4 regions of the Ochrobactrum vermis genome follow, and region 2 is predicted to be linked to each of the others. Evidence: predicted binding sites of a transcription regulator. Region 2 holds the regulator's gene; each other region holds the start of a gene.

Region 1 (5,137 bases), 1.5 Mb from region 2:
GCCAAAGCTTCAGTCTCGTTGTTCGCTTGTTCGTATTCCGCACGCATCCGGCGGATCAGTTCGAGTTCGGCCTGAAAATCCACGTAATGTGGCAATTTCAGATGCTCGACGAAGCCGGTCGACTGCACATTGTCGGAATGGGAAATGACGAATTCTTCGTCCTGCGCGGGTGCTGTCACATCCGCATCGAATTCGCGGACACGCAGCGCACGGTCGCAAAGCGACATCGACATGGCTTTGCGCTCGCTTTGTCCGAACACCAGACCATAGCCACGGGTAAACTGCGGTGCCTGTTTGGCTGAACCATTGAACTGGCTCACCATCTGGCATTCGGTCAGCTGAACGCGGCCAAGCGAAACGGCAAAGCCAAGCTCAGGCACATCGAACTCAACCTCCACCTCACCAATGCGGATTTCACCGACAAAGGGATGCGTGTTGCCATAACCGCGTTGCGTGGAATAACCCAGCGCTAGTAGGAAGCCTTCGTCACCCCGCGCCAAAGCCTGCAAGCGCAGATCGCGCGGCATCGGGAACGTCCACGGTTCGCGGGTAAGATCGCCCGGCTCATGCCCTTCCGGCATTGCACCATCTTCTTCGATCATGCCGTTGACACCGAGAATATCGGTCACGCGTGGCGTCTCTTCAGGCTCAGTCGCACGCACTTCCGGCTCGGGAACACTGACATCACCAGCCAGTTCTGGATCAAGCAGGCGATGCGTGTAGTCAAATGTCGGCCCCAGCAGCTGCCCGCCGGGCAGATCTTTATAGGTGGCTGAAATGCGACGTTCGATCAGCATATTCGCGGTCTCAAGTGGCAGCGAATAGCCAAAACGCGGCAAGGTTGTGCGGTAGGCGCGAACCAGAAAGATTGCCTCAATCAGATCGCCACGCGACTGGCGCACGGCAAGGGCTGCGAGTTCGCGGTCATAAAGCGAACCTTCGGCCATGACGCGATCAACGGCGAGACCAAGCTGTTCGGCAATCTGGTCAAGACGCAACGCTGGAACCGAGCGGTCGCCGCGACGGCGATCATCAAGCAGACGGTGGGCATTGCGGATGGCGGTTTCACCGCCCTTTACAGCAACATACATGGATCAGCCCTCCAAATTCTCTACGCGAGTGGTCCGGGGAAGCGCTGCGACTTTGCCGTCAGCGACAAGTACCAGATCGACACCCAACGGAAACAACGCGCCATTTTCGCGCCATTGCGCAGCAAAATCCTGCGGCAAACCCTCAACGGTCAGCACAGTTTCATCCTTGATGCCCGGGCCTTTGAGACTGAAACCTTGCCCGCTGTTGAGCTTAGAAACCGCCAGAACAACAGTCGTCGAACGATCCGGAAATTCAGGATCTCCCTGCGCGAAGGAAGAAAGTGCTGGCAACGATTGCGCATCCGTTACAAGTGCGAATTGCGCTTTCGATTGATCGCCGACGATTGGCGCGCCGGTATGGAATTTCAGCCAGGCCGTTGCGTCCTGATTGGCTGCAATTTCAGCATCGACCCAGACGCTTGCGTCGTGATCAAGAAGCGTTGCTGCAATCAGGCCAAGCTCAGGCGTGAGCGGCTTTGATGGCGCAGCCGCACTAGGCAGCGAATGGATACGACCAGGATTGGCCATTGCGTGCATGACTGCATGAAACGCCGACTGCGCTTCATTGACTGGGTCAGCCAGTCCGCCTTCAAATGCAGAAGAAGAATGGAGCATCAGTTGTCTCCTCGAACCATAGTGAAGAAATCGACCTTCGTGGCAGCAGCTTCGCCGCGCCGTTTTGCATCCGCAGTATCGACACGACCACGCAATGCGTTGAGCACGTTGTTTTCGATCGCATCGCGGGTGGCTTCATCGAGCCAGAGAGCATCAAACAATGCAGCCAGCTTCGCCTTTTCCTGATCACGTCCCAGTGTATAGGAATGCCCAACCGAACCGTTCGCCAGACGAACGGTTGCGCGGGTGACTGTTGCCTCGCCAACATTGAACGGGGCACCACCGCCGCCAATACGGCCACGCATCATGACCAGCCCGGTTTCCGGACCACGCAAAACTTCAAATTCAGGCTTGTCCGCCCAGTTCTGCCAGAACGTTTTCAATTCTTCGCCGCTTGCGCGAGCGAGAAGCGCCATACTGGCCTGACGTGCACTCTGCGTCGCATCCGGCGCTGTTCTGTTTCCAGTCGTGGAGCCCACTCCACTTCCACCCGTGCTATGCCGCGTCGTCTGCATGAGCTTATCCGCCCTATCCAATCTTGTTGACTTGATTACTTAGATTGTCTAGTTATATAGACAACTATACAATACCAGAATGGATACACCCTGCCAATGACAGGACGATGACAGTTGATGACGAAGAACAGGCGAATTGAGAGAAACAGCGGTGTAGCCATCTGGCGGCAGATTGCCGACGAGATACGCGGCGACATCATGGCCGGGAAGCTTCAGTCCGGGGCGCGGATGCCAGCCGAGATGGACCTGGCAGAACGATTTGGCGTCAATCGTCACACAGTGCGCAGCGCCATTGCAGCTCTGACACAGGAAGGTGTGCTACGGGCAGAACAAGGGCGCGGCACCTTTGTCGCCAATGCAAAACGCCTCACCTACCGGATCGGGCGCCGCACCCGTATTTCGCAATCGCTGGCTTCGCAGGTAAGCGATATGAAGGGAAGTCTACTCGCGTCCGACATAGCGCCAGCCTCACCGGATATAGCCGAGGCGCTCGAGATCGAGCCCGGTTCACCCGTGACACGGCTGGAAACCTTGCACAGTGCCGATGGGCGCCCGGTATCGCGTGCAACACTCTGGATCAGTGCCGAAAAATTTCCTGAAATAGCGACGGACTATGCGGAAAGCGGTTCAATCACTGCCGCTTTCAAAAAAGCAGGCATTGTGGATTACTTTCGTAAATCCACGGTCATATCCGCCCGCCATGCGGATTCTGACGATCTGAAACATTTGAAACTTTCGCCCGGCGCCATCGTGCTGACGGCCAAGGCGATCAATGTGAATACCGACGGAGCGCCAATCCAGTATTCGCTGACACGGTTTTCAGCCGACAATATGGAATTCTCAATCGAGACCTACCCCGGCGACCCTCAGATGAACGGCGTGATTTGAGCCATCCTACACATTGCGGCTAAGGTTTTTCTGGCGGTCGATATCGGTCATTCCCTATAAACAGGAGTTTTATCAATCGTCAGGCCAAACCTCTTTGCAAGCTTCTCTGCCGATGCCGGACGCAGACAATACATTGCCTTCAGCTGGCAGGCATCGGCATCCCAGTTTTCGTATGAGAACGGCGTCATTACGTATCTATTGGGATTTTTAACGGTCGGGATTGAAAATGCCGTATGACAATAGCGGCCAGCACCCGCTTTTCTGGTGTCTTCCACGATATGGATTCTGCTGCCGTTCACGTTGATAACGCCATCGCCGAAACAGCGTTTAATATCAGATTTCGAATAGCCTATGTCCCAGTTTTCGTGAGCGAAAGCCTTGGACATCTCGGTTGGAGGCGTAATCTTGATTTGGCAGCACGGCTCTTTCTTTGTGCAGCCAGCCACCGCCAGCAATGCGCTGACAACAATTATTCCCCGCATTTTCCCCACCAAAGCTTTTGTAAATACACAAGAATTAGATGCGAACCAAAGACCGAGTCGCAACCGAAAGTCGAGCCGGGGCAAGATCTTTGGGGCTCTGCTTTTTCTCCTTGCGCCGAACCCGTTGGTTATCTTTTCGGTGTCTGGATGGTGAACCGCTCCAGACGCTGGTACGAACAGGGTATCGTTCAGAAGTCGCCAACCCAGACAGGAAAACTCTGATGGCCGTCACTATTTTCCACAACCCGAAATGCGGCACCTCGCGCAATACGCTGGCGATGATCCGCGCCAGTGGCGAAGAACCCGTCATTGTCGAATATGTGCAGAATCCGCCCACGCGGGAGCGTCTGGTCGGACTGCTGACGGCCATGAGCCTTACGCCGCGTGAATTGCTGCGTGAGAAAGGCACACCCTATGTCGAACTCGGCCTGTCCGATCTGAAATGGACCGACGACGAGCTGATCGACTTCATGATGGCTCATCCGATTCTGATCAACCGGCCCATCGTCGAAACGCCGCGTGGCACCAGGCTGTGCCGCCCCTCCGAACTGGTTCTGGCTCTTCTGGAAAACCCTCTTGCTTCGTTCACCAAAGAAGACGGCGAGCAGATTACATTCGAAGAAAAGTCGCGCTGACAGGGATTACGAAATCGCAAGCCGACACCGTGCTTTAGAAGCATGAGAGAAACAGAAAAGGCGCTGTAAAACAGCGCCTTATCGCATTTCACTTATAAACTGGATGATGTTTACTATCAGAACGGAATTTCGTCGTCCAGATCGCGTGAGAAGCCACCACCGCTGCCACCACCCGAAGACGGGCCGGACGAACCAAAATCACCGCCGCCGCCGGAATAATCCGACATTTGGTTGCGATTGCCGCCGCCACCGCCAAACGAGCGGCCTTCGCCGCCACCTTCACCACGGCTGTCTAGCATCTGCAGTTCACCACGGAACTTTTGCAGCACAACTTCCGTCGAATAGCGGTCGTTTCCGTTCTGATCCTGCCATTTGCGGGTCTGGAGCGCGCCTTCGATATAAACCTTGGCGCCCTTCTTCAGATATTGTTCCGCAACCTTGGCAAGGTTCTCATTGAAAATGACGACGCTGTGCCATTCGGTGCGATCCTTGCGTTCGCCGCTCTGACGGTCGCGCCAGCTTTCCGACGTTGCAATGCGCAGATTGGCGACCACATCGCCCGAATTCAGACGACGAATTTCCGGATCGGCACCAAGATTGCCGACCAGAATGACTTTGTTGACGCTACCAGCCATCGAAAAACTACTCCGGGTCTCGCATGCACACTCTCCGCACGTCCCTGCACGGACAAGAGGTACTTTCCAAATGAAAGATCAGGCGCAACGATGCGCCATCACCAGAAACTCATATGTTCACCTTACAGGACTGACTTGATGCGCGCTCAATCCAGCGCGGTGAATTTGTCAATGTCCACAGAGTTTATGTTCTTGTTTTGTTCAAAATGCAACCTTTCGACGTAAAAAAGTCGTGCGTTCGCCACAATTTTTGACGGGTTTTTACATCGTTTATCG
Region 2 (5,137 bases):
GAATATTTCTTATTTTATTTTATTTTCCTTTTCTGCAATTACCGGATGCTCGACTCAGACCGTCGCGCAACTTCGCACTATGGATCAGAATTTCTGCCATACTGCGGGATATAAACCGAAGACGACAGCTTTCAAAAAATGCCTCGGACAGCGGGATCTCCAACGCGATATCGACAAGCGTCTCTGGCAGAATGACCGAGATGTCGAGGAAGGTCTGCCTCTTCCCTATCCATGGTTTTGACAAAGCGGGAAGATTCGATTCCACGTGATTAGATTACCGAAATCGCTGACGTTGCTCTAGCGCCTAGAGCATTTCCTGTCTGGATTGAACCATTGGAAATGCTCGACCCATTTTTTTAGCGCTTTTTCCCGAAAGATGCTTCGCACTTATCGGGATACGCTCGTATAATTTCATCGCACCACGCACGATAACGATGCGGTGAGCGCCACGAGGAAAGTAACGGCGATGAACCGGAAAGTGCTTATCCTACTTTGCATAACCAGCCTACTTGCGGGCTGCGTTACCATGACGCCCGAGCAACGCCGCGCCGCCGACGAGCAGACCTGCCGCAGCTATGGCTTCAAGGCCAAGACCGACGCTTTCGCCAATTGTCTCATGCGATTGGACCTCGATCGCAGAGCCGACCGGCGCGCCTGGCAGAACCAGGTCGATTTCTACGACGCACCGATGGTGATCTACCGGCCCTGAAAGCTTCTCCGGAAAGGGACAGCGGTCACCCATGAAACCAAAACGCCGATCTGAATGAAATCAGACCGGCGTTTCAGTTTGTCCGATTATAAACACGCTTCTTAGAGCGGTGCTTCCGGGCGGTCCTGGGACAGAAGGAGCGCGCCGATGGCGTCAACCTGCTTCTGGCTTGCAGGCGCATAGCCGAGCGATGCCGCCTGCGGGGCAGTCGTATCGAATTGCGACTGGTAGGAGGCCATCTGCACAGGCTGTTCCTGTTGAGGCGCTGCAACACCGCGATGACGCGCCAGACGGTCGCCGCGAGCCTGCGGGCCAGCACCGACATTCTGTTCCACGCTTTGAGCCTTTACAGCTTCCGCAAGCGCCACCTGAACGGTTGGTTCCGTTCCCGGAACCGGTCCTGTCTGCGGCAAGGTCACGTCATAGGATGCATCTTGCGGAACAGAAGGTGATTGCGGTGAATAGGCCAGAGCGAGATTGTATGGATCCTGCGGAACCGGGCTTTGCAGCGAACCGTCGCGATTGCGCTTCTCGTAGAAGGAATTGCCACCCGCGACGAGCACATAATGCATGTTGTTATAGGGAAATTTCAGGCCAGCCGTGTGGAAGAACATGGCATTCTTCAACTTTGGATGCCGTTCCCCTTTGAGGACTGCGGCTGCGGCGGCCTGGACGTCCGGCAGCGCTTTGGAATTCATCTGGCGTGAAAGAACACCAGGTGCAAACTGGTTCTTCTGACCGACCACACCACAAATCGTATCCGGATAACGGCCCGATGCGAGACGATTCATGACGACCGTGCCGACAGCCAGAAGGCCATCGGAGCTCGAACGGTTGGATTCGAAGAACATCGCACGCTCAAGACAATTCTTGTCCCGTGCGGTGTAGGTATAGGTCTTCACGCCATTGACGGTCTTGACGTGGCTTGCCGCCGTCTTTTCCGAATTGGCTTTTCCCGAGGTTCCAGTCGTCGTGCAACCGGTCACCACGAAAGGCGCAACCACTAGCCCGATAAGAACGGGCAATTTCCACTTCGCGGCGCGCGTCAATGGCTCAGTCTCATGTTAGGACCCTTAACTGATCCAGTCATCCATTCGGGCAAACACATCTGGAACGATGCGCTCGAACGTCTGACTGCGGTGCAAGTCAAAGAGGACGAAGATCAAAATCACACGCCCTACTGTCGCTCAATCGAATTCAAGGTTTTGGAATTTTTAGGCCAAAAAAAGGCGAAGGGTCAAATCCCAACAATGCTGAGGACGGCTGAAACGTCCGAAAACAATTCCGAATCGAGAGTGCGAATATGCCTACAAGCCCTTTAAATATATTAACAATTTCTTAACAGTATCTATCAATTCAGATAAGATATTGATTTAATGAGATTCAAAGTCTCGCAATACACGCCATATCGCTGCCTTAATTCGCTTTTGCTTGCGCATTTTTTGCAAGCACATTCATGGTGCTTCAAATGATCTGCGGAATTTCTGTTTTGAGAGAGGTTCCGCTGCACCATGTCAACTTTGGAAACAGGCTTGTAACATCGCGTGAGACCGGGCTTTCAACGCCTGTTTCGACCGTCCCGATGCGAATCGGATGACACCGACCTGCGCTTCACAAAGCTCCGCCGCAAGCAAAAACGGCCCACCACGAGAGCCGTGGCGGACCGGATAAGTTCAATTCCTGAAATCGTAGACGACTGCGTCGATCAGCCGAAAGAATAACCGGCGCCGCGGACGGTGCGGATCAGATCAAGCGCGCGACCGACATTGATCGCCTTGCGCAACCGTCCGACATGGACGTCCACCGTGCGATCATCCACATAGATATCCGGTCCCCAGACCCCATCGAGAAGCTGGCTTCGCGAGAAAACACGACCGGGCGACATCATGAAATATTCGAGCAGGCGGAATTCCGTCGGTCCAAGGCGAACTTCCTTTTCCTTGCGATAGACACGATGCTGCTGGCGGTCGAGAACGAGATCACCCACTTTCAGCACGTGAGAAAGAATGCTTGGATTGGACCGGCGCAGCATGGCCTTGACGCGCGCCAGAAGTTCCGGCGTCGAAAATGGCTTCACGACATAATCGTCTGCGCCGACGCTCAAGCCGCGAACGCGTTCGCTTTCCTCGCCACGCGCCGTCAGCATGATAATCGGCAGGCGCTCCGTTTCAGGCCATTGACGCAGACGGCGGCAAAGCTCGATGCCTGACACGCCTGGCAGCATCCAGTCCAGAATGAGCAGATCCGGCACGTTCTCGCGCAAGGCGATTTCGGCCTCGTCGCCGCGCAGCATCGTATCGACCTGATAGCCCTCTGCTTCGAGATTGTAGCGAAGCAGGACGCTCAGCGCCTCTTCGTCTTCCACCACAGCGATTTTGGGTGCCTGTGACATCCAGTATTTCCCTATCCAATTTCGGCGGGCGCTAGATACAATCCCCCAATCGACCGCGTGCCGCCGCGCTATTCACTCATTCTCAACCGCCGGACCGAAGTTCGGTCGGCTGTAGTTCAGGGTTTACGCGCCTCATCCACGACAATGCCGTGGCTCAGGTCTTCCTTGGGTCGTTCGGCCGGCATTTGCAGGCCGGTCACGATGTAATAGACAGTCTCCGCGATATTGGTCGCGTGATCGCCGATGCGCTCGATATTCTTCGCGCAGAACAGAAGATGCGTGCAGGCGGAGATATTGCGCGGATCTTCCATCATATAAGTCAGCAGTTCGCGGAACAGCGACGTGTACATGGCGTCGATCTCGTCATCGCGATCGCGAACGACATTGATCTGCTGCACCGAGCGCGACGCATAGGCGTCGAGCACATCCTTGAGCTGGGTCAGCGCCAGTTCGGCCAGGGTTTCAAGGCCGCGATATAGCTTTACCGGCTGACGCGATTCCGAAACGGCGGCAACGCGCTTGGCAATGTTCTTGCCCAGATCGCCGACACGCTCCAGATCGGCAGAGATGCGGATCGAGCCGATGATTTCACGCAAGTCCACAGCCATGGGCTGGCGCTTGGCAATGATCATCACAGCCTTGTCGTCGATCTCGCGCTCACTGGCATCGAGGATCAGATCGTCGGAGATAACGCGTTGTGCGAGCGCATTGTCCGCATTGACGATAGCGGCGACCGACTGCTCGACCATACGTTCCGCATGTCCGCCCATTTCGGCGATCTTATGGGTGAGAAACTTCAATTCCTCATCGTAGGAGCGAACGGTATGCTGAGACGGCATAGTAGACCTCGTAATATAAATTGCGGGGAAGCCGCACTGTCTATCTGTTTGAGCGCAGTTCCGGATTAGCCGAAGCGTCCGGTGATGTAGTCCTGCGTGCGCTTTTCGGTCGGCGCGGTGAACATGGTTTCCGTGTCGCCCACTTCGACCAGATTGCCAAGATGGAACATGGCGGTGCGCTGCGAAACGCGGGCAGCCTGCTGCATGGAGTGGGTGACGATCACGATCGTATAGTTCTGGCGCAGCTCGTCGATCAGCTCCTCCACCTTGGCGGTAGCAATCGGATCGAGCGCCGAGCACGGTTCATCCATCAAAATGACTTCCGGGCTCACCGCAATCGCGCGCGCAATGCAGAGGCGCTGCTGCTGGCCACCGGAAAGGCCGGTGCCAGCATCGTGCAGACGGTCCTTCACTTCCTCGAACAAGCTCGCCTTCTGCAGGCTCGTCACGACGATTTCCTCCAGATCGGCCTTGGTACGGGCGAGACCATGAATGCGCGGGCCGTAAGCGACATTTTCATAAATCGACTTCGGAAACGGATTCGGCTTCTGGAACACCATGCCAACGCGGGCGCGCAGCTCGACGACATCGATCTTCGGATCGTAGATGTCCTCATTGTCGAGCGTGATCTTGCCGCCGACCTTGCAGCCTTCGATCGTATCGTTCATGCGATTGAGCGAACGCAGGAAGGTGGACTTGCCGCAGCCCGAAGGGCCGATCAGCGCCGTGACCATCTTTTCCTGGATTTCCAGATCGACGTCGAACAGCGCCTGCTTCTCACCATAAAATACGCAGACCTTGTCGCCGCGCATCTTTATGGAATTGGCGTTGGCGTTCATTTTTTCTCCTACGGCTTTCTCGAGAGATCGTTCGGTCATCAGATTCATAGCTTTCGACTCCCGTTTACCAGCGGCGCTCGAAGCGGCGGCGCAGAATGATTGCTGCAATGTTCATCACGGCAAGGAACAGAAGCAGGACGATGATAGCGCCTGACGTGCGTTCCACAAAGGCTCGTTCTGCTTCGTTCGCCCACATATAGATCTGCACCGGCAAAGCGGTCGACGGGTCCATCGGTGTCGACGGCACGTCGGCGACGAACGCCACCATGCCGATCAGCAGAAGCGGCGCGGTTTCACCGAGCGCATGGGCAAGACCAATAATGGTACCGGTCAGGATGCCGGGTGCGGCAAGCGGCAG
Region 3 (5,137 bases), 1.3 Mb from region 2:
ACCGCTTGAAACTGCTATCACTGTTTCGCTTGGGACACCTTTCGAAATGGCGCAATCAGCAGCAAAGGTCGCCCACTATCCCCTCATCAAGGTCAAGATGGGTGGCGAAAACGATATCGAAAGAATTCACGCCGTCACAAGTGCGGCGCCGAACAGCCGAATTATCATCGACGCAAACGAAGGCTGGACTGCCGACAATATCACCGAAAACATGCGCGCAGCAGCCGACGCAGGCGTCGTTCTTATTGAACAGCCCTTGCCCGCAAACAACGATCAGATTCTTAGTACAATTGAACGACCTGTCATTATCTGTGCCGATGGGAGTGTTCACACATCCATCGGCCTGGAAGAACTGGCCAAGCGTTACGACGCAGTCAATATCAAGCTCGATAAGGCGGGTGGACTAACCGAAGGTCTGGTTATGCGGGACAAGGCAATCGAACTGGGCCTTCAGGTCATGGTCGGCTGTATGGTCGGCACGTCGCTCGGCATGGCGCCTGCGGTTCTGCTTGCCCAGAAAGCCAATGTAGTCGACCTCGACGGTCCGCTGCTCCTCGCCCATGATCGCGATCCTGGATTGCGCTACGAAGGTGCTCTGGTTTATCCGCCAGAAGCGATTGTCTGGGGCTGACGCGCGCGTTGAGAGCTCTCGCTTGCGGTTCCGTTGATCGGAGCGAGAGCCTCCTCGAAAATGTCCGCGCAGGCATCCCAGGTGAATTGTTTCAGCACTTGCGCTGGTTCAAACGGCTCCATTTCCAGAGCTGCCAGACATGCCTCCCCGAGATCTTCAGAAAGAACACCTGCGCCGGTCGCTCCAACGACATCCTGCGACCCCGGCACCGGATAGGCTGCGACCGGCAGTCCGGAAGCAATTGCTTCAAGCAAAACGAGACCGAACGTGTCTGTCCGACTTGGAAAGACAAACACGTCTGCTGCGGCATAGGTTTTTGCCAACGCTTCACCTTCCCGCTTCCCAACGAACACCGTTTCCGGAAACCGCGTTCGCAGATCATTGAGAGAGGGACCATCTCCAACGATCAGTTTTGTTCCGGGAAGGTCAAGTTCCAGAAATGCCGGCAGGTTTTTTTCCGTGGCGACACGTCCCACACAAATGAACACTGGTCGTGCCAAGTCCTCGATCACTTCCGGCCGAGGATAAAAAAGCGCACGGTCCACTCCCCGCGTCCAGAGATCAAGCCGTGTAAAACCACGCTCTTTGAGATCATCCAGAATAGATTGGGTCGGCACCAGCGTGTGCTGAGCAGCATTATGGAAACGCCGCAGGAAAGCATAGGTCCAGCGTGGCGGGATAGGAAAGCGTTCTTCCAGATATTCTGGAAATCGCGTGTGAAAGCTTGTTGTGAAAGACCAGCCCGATTTCAAGCAAGCGCGCCGCGCCATGAAACCGAGCGGCCCTTCAGTTGCGATATGCACGTAATCCGGCCGCATAGTCGTCAAGCGCCGTTTAAGCGCGCTTGGCGTCGTCAAGGCCAGGCGGATTTCCGGGTATGTTGGACAGGGTATCGATCGATAGTCGAGCGGCGAGATGACCTTAACGTCGTATCCGCGTTCAATCATCATATCACAGCATTTGGTTAGCGTGCGTACGACGCCGTTGACTTGAGGATGCCAGGCGTCGGTGACGATGACGATTTTCTTCATCAGCGAAAAGTCGCCAGTTCGCGAACAGGGCGCGGAAGTTGAATTACCCTGCCCTCGTCATGCTCTTCGCTGTCGGAGTTTACGTGTCCTGTCGTTGGGCGACGATCACGGCGCTCCGTCCATTCGACGAGTTCCATACGGCCGTCGAAATGTTCGATCACAGCGGTGCAGCTTTCCACCCAGTCGCCGGTATTGATGTACTCCACACCGTTCATACTCTCAATCGTGGCATGGTGGATATGGCCGCAGATCACACCATTAACCCCGATACGTTGCGCTTCCTCGGAAACCACACTCTCGAACTGACCGATAAAATTGACTGCCTTCTTGACCCTGAACTTCGCCCAGGCTGAAAATGACCAGTAGCGCAAACCGAAAAGAGAACGAACACGGCTCATGACCGTGTTTATCCAAATCGCCGTATCGTAGGCCCAATCGCCTAGATAAGCGATGAAGCGGGCATTGCGCACAACTACATCGAACTGATCGCCGTGAATAACGAGAAACTTGCGGCCGTCCGCAGTCTCATGAATTGCACGATTCATCACTTCGATGCCGCCGAAATGCGTTCCTTGGAAATTCCGTAGGAATTCATCGTGATTACCGGCGATGTAGATGATGTTGGCGCCCTTACGGCTCTTACGAAGCAGCTTCTGGACCACATCATTATGTTCCTGAGGCCAATGCCAATTGCGTCGTAGACGCCAGCCGTCAACAATATCGCCCACAAGATAGATCGTTTCGGCTTCATGATAACGGAGAAAATCCAGAAGCAGCTCGGCCTGTGCGGCCTTGGAACCGAGATGCACATCCGAAATGAAAAGGGTTCGGAGTTTTCTGGGCTGCGGAGCGTCGGTGCTCATTTGGTTGTCCCCTTCAATGGCAACCTGATCTGAGCGCAGAAAACCCGATTCATGTCACAGAGATATGACGGTTTGCTTGAAGGCGCGGAAAGGAGTGCCGCGCCTCTTCCAGCATCCGCTTTACGCGACAAGCTCTACTTTAGGGCCAACATAACGTGATTGCGGACGAATGAGCTTGTTCGTCGCCATCTGTTCACGGCAATGCGCTATCCAGCCCATGGTTCTTCCCATAGCAAAAACACAGGTGAACGCCTCTCGTGGAAAACCTAATTGTTCAAGCAATAGAGCGGTATAGAATTCCACATTGGTTTCGAGAGACCGATCGGGCTTATGGCGCTTGAGAACCGCGATTGCAGCTTTTTCTACCGCTTCTGCCAACTCAACCCGGTGTTCTCCTCGCTCATGCTTGAGTGCTTCGATGCGCTTCAAGGCGCTTTTCAAAGCATCAGCGCGCGGGTCACGCACGCGATAGACCCGGTGACCGAACCCCATCAGTCTTTCCCCGTCGGCAACGGCTGCTTCAAGCCACCGTTCGGCGTTGTCAGGTCTACCAATTGCATCAAGCATATCGAGCACCGGCCCAGGGGCACCACCGTGCAACGGTCCTTTCAACGCGCTGATCGCAGCGAGCAGAGAAGAGGTCAAGCCGGCCCGAGTCGATGCCACGACACGTGCGGCGAAGGTCGAAGCATTCAATCCGTGATCGGATACCGTCATGAGATAAGTGTTTAGCCCTGCAACTTCCGCTTCATCAGGCATTCCTGCATTCATCATACGCAGAATGTCCGCGCTATGAGGCAGCGTCGGGTCAGGACGAATAGGACGACGACCCTTATGCCCACGCAGAATGGCTGTTGTGAAGACTGCCGGTGCCGCCATCAAATGCAAGGCGGCAGCCAGATCGTCCTCGTCAGGAATGCGGGCCATCAGTGCGCGAAGAGCTTCTATAGGCGGCAGCTCCATCAATGTGTCATCAAGAGCGTCCGTATGATGGAATACCTGCACGCGCGCTTCGCCAAGCGCTTTCTGAAGCTCGACGCCCGTAGGCAAATCGTCAAAAAATCCGTCCCATAATAGCTCGATCCCGTCTTCAACACTGCTTTGCGGAACCAGATCGTCCAGCGACCGACCGCGAATGACCAATCTGCCCGCAAGACCATCGACGTCAGACAACACGGTTTCGGCAGCAATCACATCTTCAAGTCCGCTATTCATGACAATTCTCCTTGTTTGCCTTGCGACATTGAATCCAAGTATAGTTGACGTCAATCTTGATGAAATCGATCAATGTAGGGAACAATAATGGATTGGCTTACAGCGGAAGAGGCTCTTGCCGTTCTTCAGACAAAACCGCAGACTCTTTACGCAAATGTGAGTCGTGGCCGCATCCGTTCCAAGCCATTGCCTAACGATCCCAGACGCAGCCTCTATAGATCGGAGGACGTCCATGGTCTGGCTGGCAGGCGGCCCGGTCGCAAGAGAGATAGTGTTGTTGCCGCCGACACTATTCGTTGGGGCCTACCGATCATGCGTTCAGGCATTTCGACCATTATTGATGGTCGCCTGCTCTATCGCGGCTGTGACGCTGCTGAATTGTCCGAAACGGCAACACTGGAAGAAGTGGCTGCATTGCTGTGGCAGATGGATTTTGACAATATCAACAGCGGCGAAAACGACGCGAAACTGGACAGTTGCCAGACCATTACCCCGCCATTGGAGCGGCTTTTTACTGTTTTTGGCGTTCGCGCTGCAAACGACTTGCCTAGCTCTGGACGCTCCACAGCAGTCCTGCAACGGGAAGCTTCCGGTTTATTGCAACTGTTCCACAATACCGTTCTTGGTGTTCCTTTATCCGATATGCCGATGCACGAGCGTATTGCTTCAGCCTGGCAAAAGCCGCACGCCAGCGATGTGATCCGGCGCGTTCTGGTGCTTCTCGCAGACCATGAACTGAATGCATCGGCATTCGCCACGCGCGTCGCCGCATCGACAGGAGCCCCACTCTCTGCGGCAGTTCTTGCCGGACTATCAACATTGATCGGCCCACGACATGGACGAGCTGCCACGGCTGCAACAGCTATTGTTGCGCAGACGCGACAAATAGGGGCGGAAGCGGCAATCAAGAATCAGCTCAGGCAAGGCACACAATTCCATTTCTTTGGCCATCCGCTCTATCGCGAAACAGGAGATATTCGCGCCTCCGCATTGCTGGAATATCTGGAGCTACCTGCCCCGTATCGTGACTTGGAACAAAACGCTGCGGACATCCTCGGCGAAAAGCCGAATGTCGACTTCGCACTTGCAGCTATTACAGAAATTTATGACCTCCCGCCGGACGCGCCACTGTTTCTATTCGCGCTCGCACGCATCACGGGATGGCTTGCTCATGCGCTAGAACAGGCAGATAACGGGTCTCTTATACGCCCAAGGGCAGAATTCACTCCGCCTCTTGAATAGAGAAGTTCACCAAATATTGTTCGCACGGATCGCATATTCTGCCCGTAAAAGGTGGACATGTGCACCCGTGAACCAGAATCCGGTTGATCGAACCGCTTGCTTGGTGGCATGTCTTAAAAACTTGAACAAAAGGCGAGGATCGAGCCGTGGACTTG
Region 4 (5,137 bases), 2.5 Mb from region 2:
CGTATTGCAGCATCTGATAATCGCGCAGGAGCGGAGGGAAAGGCGGCTTCTGTTGCCAGCCTTCCTCGGCATTCTCTGATCGGTCGAAAACCGCGTGATTGTCAACGACCCGGTATTGTTCGTGCAACTGACGCAGGAAGCCTGTGTAATAGGGATGCTGCATCCCGGCCATGTCCAGAATGTGCAATGGCAGGAAGGCGGGGCTGATCGTACCGGTTCCCTGCTCGGCGCCACGCTTGTTTGACCAGAGGACAAGTGGCGTTTCATGCTGCAACATCAGATCAGCGGCAGGGGCCGTGCGACTTGCAACCCGGTTTGCCATAAATCCGGTCTCCACATAGACAGGACCGAGTGGTGGCAGATGATCGCCGAAGAACACCAGAATGGTTTCGCGTTCGCGCTTGGACGCCCAATCCATCAACCGTGCAAGGCTTGCATCAGCATCCATGGCGCCTTGTGAATAGGAGCGGATCGACTGGCGCGTATGCTCACTGGTGTCGGCCTGGACCTCTAGTTTGGAATCCGGGTAGCGATTGGTTTCGTAAGGGCCATGCCCCTGAAGGGAAACCGCGAAGAAGAAGAATGGCGCGTCCGTGGAATCTGCCTCGCGGATGATTTCATCGGTCAATGCCGCGTCGGAGGCCAATGAGCCGCGTTTTTCCAGCGGAGGCATGTTTTCTTCTGACATGAACCGGTCGAAGCCCATGTTTTCATAGACGGGACCACGATTCCAGAACCATTGGCGGTAGGGATGGATGGCACGCGTCGCGTAGCCCTGATCCTTGAAAAAGCTTGCAAGCGAGGGAAGCGGACGGCGAATATATTGCTGATAGGGGATGCTGCCGGAGGGTAGGAATGCTTTGGAAAAACCGGTCAGGGCCTCGAACTCGACATTGGCGGTCATGCCGCCAAATTCCGGCGAGAAGACATGTCCGGATTGTTCGGCACGGACTGTCGGGATCGGGTCTGCGCTGAAAGCCACACCCGGAAGGCGTGTCGGATCCCAAAAAGATTCGCTCATTACCATAATGACGTCAGGCTTGCTGGTGTCGAAGGCAGCAGGGATTAGCTGCGCAGGCGGCTCAATGGCGGCAATCGCTTCCGGCGAATAGCCTTCAGGGGCGAAGACAGTGGCCATTGGCACATTCAGGATGAAAGCCATGGTAAAGCCGTTATGCGCGTAATTTTCCTTCTGGTCCCACATGATCGGCAGAATGCGCAGGCGGTCGCGTGCAAGCGAAAACCTGGCATAGTCTGAAATCACCGCGAACCAGGCAAGCAGCGGTAGCGCGAAGGCGAGACGCAACATCCGTCCTTTTCTCGGGATCGGATCGAAGCGTCTCCACCAATACAGCGTGACGGTGATCATTAATGCTGCGGAGGCGATGAGAAGCAGCGCTATGCCCAAGGCACTCCATGGCCGGTCACGTACGAGCAGCGGTAGAAGGTCGACAATCTGGCGGGCATAGAGAAAATCGCTCGGATAAAGCGGATCGCCAAGATAGAGGCTTTTTTCCCGTGCTGTTGCGGCGGCGATCAGCGCCAGCGGACCGATAACAAAAAAGCCATAATGAATTCGCCCGAAAATGGCGTCGCTTGCTGTCAGCACCACGACGAAGAGTGCAACGGTCGTCCATGCGGGCTTATGCGGCGTGCGGAAGAACTGCATCGTGTCAGTGAACGAGCCGCGCACAATCCATTCGATGGAGAAAACGAGCAAGGTCGAGAGCACGATGGACGCAAGCGCGATTGCGGCAAGACGCAGGGGCCACGCAACACGGGTAGGCCCGAAAATCGCGGCATCGATCCAGCGACGCGTAGCGGTATTTTCCATCACACCCGGCATATTCTACTCACCAATTCCCGAACTTCTACAAAAATCCTGTCACATTTCCGTCATGGAAATGTCAAGCAACGCTTGGGCCGCGAGTGATACGCACCGTGATCTGAATGAATGATGAATGGAGAATATAAAATGAAAACAGGGCCGGAAAGATCGCGGCCCTGTCCATGGTAAGATAGCGGATCGGATTACGAAATGACGTCTTCCAGTCCTTTGGTCAGTTCCAGCGCCTGACGCTCGAACAGCCGGCGATAGATGCCGCCCGGCCTGCGAATTAGCGCGTCGTGGTCGCCTTCCTCAAGGATCTTGCCCTTGTCGAAAACCAGCAACCGGTCAAGCGCACGGACAGTCGAAAGCCGGTGTGCAATGACAAGCGTTGTACGACCGATCATCAGCCGTTCCATTGCCTGCTGGATCAGCACTTCCGATTCTGAATCAAGGCTCGATGTCGCCTCATCCAGAATAAGGATCGGTGCATCTGCCAGAAACGCACGGGCAATAGCCACACGCTGACGTTCACCGCCCGAAAGCTTCACACCACGTTCACCGACAAGCGTCGCGTAGCCCTTAGGCAGACGCATGATGAAGTCATGCGCACTTGCAAGCTTTGCAGCTTCTTCGATCTCCGCCTGTGTCGCGCCGGGGCGGGCATAGGCGATGTTTTCGGCCAGTGTCCGGTGGAACAGGATCGGCTCCTGCTGCACGATAGCAATCTGCGAACGAAGCGAAGCCTGTGTGACTTCGGCAATGTTCTGTCCGTCGATTTTGATGGCACCACCACTCACGTCGTAAAGACGCTGGATGAGCTTGACGAATGTCGTCTTGCCCGAGCCCGAATGACCAACCAGACCAACCCGTTCGCCAGCTTCAATCTTGACCGAGAAGTCGCGATAGAGAGCTGCATCATGATTGCCGTAATGGAAGGTGACGTTATCAAACGTGATCTCGCCATTTCCGATCTTGATCGCGCCCGCACCCGGCTTGTCGGCAATGCCGTAAGGCTCGGCCTCGATCTGAACCAGTTCTTCCATATCGTTGACCGAACGTTGCAGGTTACGGATATGCATACCCACATCGCGCAGATAGCCCTGCAACATGAAGAAGGCCGTCAGAACGAAGGTGATATCGCCCGCCGTTGCCTTGCCCTGGCTCCAGAGATAGAGCGCAAAGGCAATGACCACACCGCGCATCACCAGCAGGTTTACACCCTGAATGAAGCCGTTCAGCGTGCCGATCAGCCACGTGCGGCGTGTACGACCGCGCCACTTGGTGACGACCTTTGCAAGACGCCCATCTTCACGACCTTCCGCACCGAATGCCTTGACAACGGCGTTGCACGAAATAGCGTCGGCCAGAGCGCCGCCCATACGTGTGTCCCAGCTATTGGCAAGCGTTGCCGCAGGAGCGACAAAGCCAAGCGAAATCACAATCGTACAGACGATGAAAAGCACTGAGCCGATCGCAACAAGAAGACCCATCACCGGCCAGTACCACGACAGAAGTGCTACCGAGCCGAGCAGCATAAGGATCGACGGCAGCAGCGCTACGATCAGCGTATCGTTGAGCAGATCGAGCGCCCACATGGCGCGCGAGACCTTACGCACCGTCGATCCGGCAAAGGCATTCGCATGCCAGTCGGTCGAAAAGCGTTGCAGCTTGTGGAACGAGCTGGCCGCCATGTCGCTCATGATCTTCAATGTGAAGTCAGTAATGACATAGAAGGTCAGCTGACGCGTGATCAGTGCCAGCGCACCCAGCGCAAGCAGGACGATCAACGCGTGAATGGCTGCATCCCACGCTGCATCATTGCCCAATGAAAGCGCATCGACCAACCGCCCTGAATAGAGTGGCGTCAGAACATCTGCGGCTGTTGCAAGCAGCATGCCGATTATCATCAGCGCCAGCCGCAGAGGTTGACTTCGCCAATGGCCGAATGTGTAGCCGAGGACGTTGCGGAAGGCAGGTCCCCGGAAATCTATACGAAACCGAGTCATATCTATAATACCAGGCCGCGTTGAAACGGATTCTGGTTCCTTTAAAGAAGACAAAACAAGCAGCCAGTGATGGCTGCGGCAAATTTGGAAGTTTTTTTGAATGCGCCCTCTTAGGGAGGGCGTTCAGGCCTTAGCCTGCAATGCGGGCCAAAGACTTAAAGCTTGGAAGCGCCCGCGCAAACACTGGGCACCATCGGGAATGGGTAATAGACACGCATCTCATACCTCTTGCCAGTGTTGCAGATGCGTGCACAATAAATGAGCATAAAATTTTGCCAAGGCAAAAAATGAAGACTTTTCTATCCGCTCATTTGACTGTGACAAATTTGCAAGCCTTGTTCTGAGCCATGCCGATGCAGTCTTTCAGACTTGTGCCGAGCTCGCATTTTCACTTTTTTCGTTACAAGGCGGCTCCGGCCTTGCAATTCAACGGCTGATGGGTGATGGGTCATTTTGAGATATATCAGAGCCGTGCGGCGCACAGGGAGAGTTCATGACAATTCATCAAAATCTGATCGCTGGCGAGTGGGTTGGCGGTGACGGCACTGCCAACATCAACCCGTCCGACACCAATGATGTTGTGGGAACCTATGCACGGGCAACTGCCGAAGACACCAAGACAGCCATCGCTGCTGCGAAGGGCGCTTTCCCGGCCTGGTCCCGTTCCGGGATTATGGAGCGCCACGCGATCCTGCGTAAGACAGCAGACGAGATTCTGGCGCGCAAGGACGAGCTTGGCCGTCTCCTGTCGCGCGAAGAGGGCAAGACGCTAGCTGAGGGCATCGGTGAAACCATCCGCGCCAGCCAGATTTTCGATTTCTTCGCGGGCGAAGCCTTGCGTTTGGCTGGTGAAGTTCTGCCGTCTGCACGTCCGGGTATCGGTGTCGAGATCACCCGCGAACCGGTCGGCGTCGTCGGCATCATTACGCCATGGAATTTCCCAATTGCTATTCCGGCCTGGAAAATCGCTCCGGCGCTGTGCTACGGCAATACCATCGTCTTCAAGCCGGCCGATCTGGTGCCTGGCTGTTCCTGGGCGATTGTCGATATCCTGCATCGCGCCGGATTGCCGAAGGGTGTTCTCAACCTTGTTATGGGTAAGGGTTCTGTGGTCGGCCAAACCATTCTGGACAGTGCCGATGTTCAGGCCGTCACCTTCACGGGCTCGACGGGCACGGGCAAGCGCGTTGCGGCTGCCTCCATTGAACATAACCGCCGCTTCCAGCTTGAAATGGGCGGCAAGAACCCGGTCGTCGTTCTGGACGACGCCGATCTTGATGTTGCGGTCGAGTCCGTGGTC

The links. The regulator PhoB, encoded in region 2, activates phosphate uptake and scavenging genes when phosphate is short. The targets are predictions, from matches to a motif close to TGTCATNNANCTGTCAT.
Region 1: a site for PhoB is predicted at 2,318-2,334, ahead of phnF (phosphonate metabolism transcriptional regulator PhnF). Genes of this name have one in related genera too.
Region 3: a site for PhoB is predicted at 2,579-2,595, ahead of CQZ93_RS07145 (UDP-2,3-diacylglucosamine diphosphatase). Genes of this name have one in related genera too.
Region 4: a site for PhoB is predicted at 1,884-1,900, ahead of CQZ93_RS01085 (LTA synthase family protein). Genes of this name have one in related genera too.

The regions. Positions count from the first base shown of each region.
Region 1 covers NZ_PCOC01000001.1:1,319,877-1,325,013, reverse strand. Annotated here, with positions in the region: gene CQZ93_RS06630 (carbon-phosphorus lyase complex subunit) at 1-1,091, opposite strand, end outside; gene phnH (phosphonate C-P lyase system protein PhnH) at 1,095-1,706, opposite strand; gene phnG (phosphonate C-P lyase system protein PhnG) at 1,706-2,221, opposite strand; gene phnF (phosphonate metabolism transcriptional regulator PhnF) at 2,336-3,109, shown strand; gene CQZ93_RS06610 (hypothetical protein) at 3,157-3,591, opposite strand; gene arsC (arsenate reductase (glutaredoxin)) at 3,813-4,226, shown strand; gene ssb (single-stranded DNA-binding protein) at 4,343-4,861, opposite strand.
Region 2 covers NZ_PCOC01000001.1:2,776,537-2,781,673, reverse strand. Annotated here, with positions in the region: gene CQZ93_RS13870 (hypothetical protein) at 467-709, shown strand; gene CQZ93_RS13865 (cell wall hydrolase) at 811-1,758, opposite strand; gene phoB (phosphate regulon transcriptional regulator PhoB) at 2,415-3,101, opposite strand; gene phoU (phosphate signaling complex protein PhoU) at 3,218-3,940, opposite strand; gene pstB (phosphate ABC transporter ATP-binding protein PstB) at 4,006-4,779, opposite strand; gene pstA (phosphate ABC transporter permease PstA) at 4,844-5,137, opposite strand, start outside.
Region 3 covers NZ_PCOC01000001.1:1,441,031-1,446,167, forward strand. Annotated here, with positions in the region: gene dgcA (N-acetyl-D-Glu racemase DgcA) at 1-631, shown strand, start outside; gene CQZ93_RS07140 (glycosyltransferase family 4 protein) at 601-1,662, opposite strand; gene CQZ93_RS07145 (UDP-2,3-diacylglucosamine diphosphatase) at 1,662-2,525, opposite strand; gene CQZ93_RS07150 (citrate synthase/methylcitrate synthase) at 2,646-3,740, opposite strand; gene CQZ93_RS07155 (citrate synthase) at 3,828-4,982, shown strand; gene CQZ93_RS07160 (SDR family oxidoreductase) at 5,129-5,137, shown strand, end outside.
Region 4 covers NZ_PCOC01000001.1:234,233-239,369, forward strand. Annotated here, with positions in the region: gene CQZ93_RS01085 (LTA synthase family protein) at 1-1,846, opposite strand, end outside; gene CQZ93_RS01090 (ABC transporter ATP-binding protein) at 2,032-3,837, opposite strand; gene CQZ93_RS01095 (aldehyde dehydrogenase family protein) at 4,331-5,137, shown strand, end outside.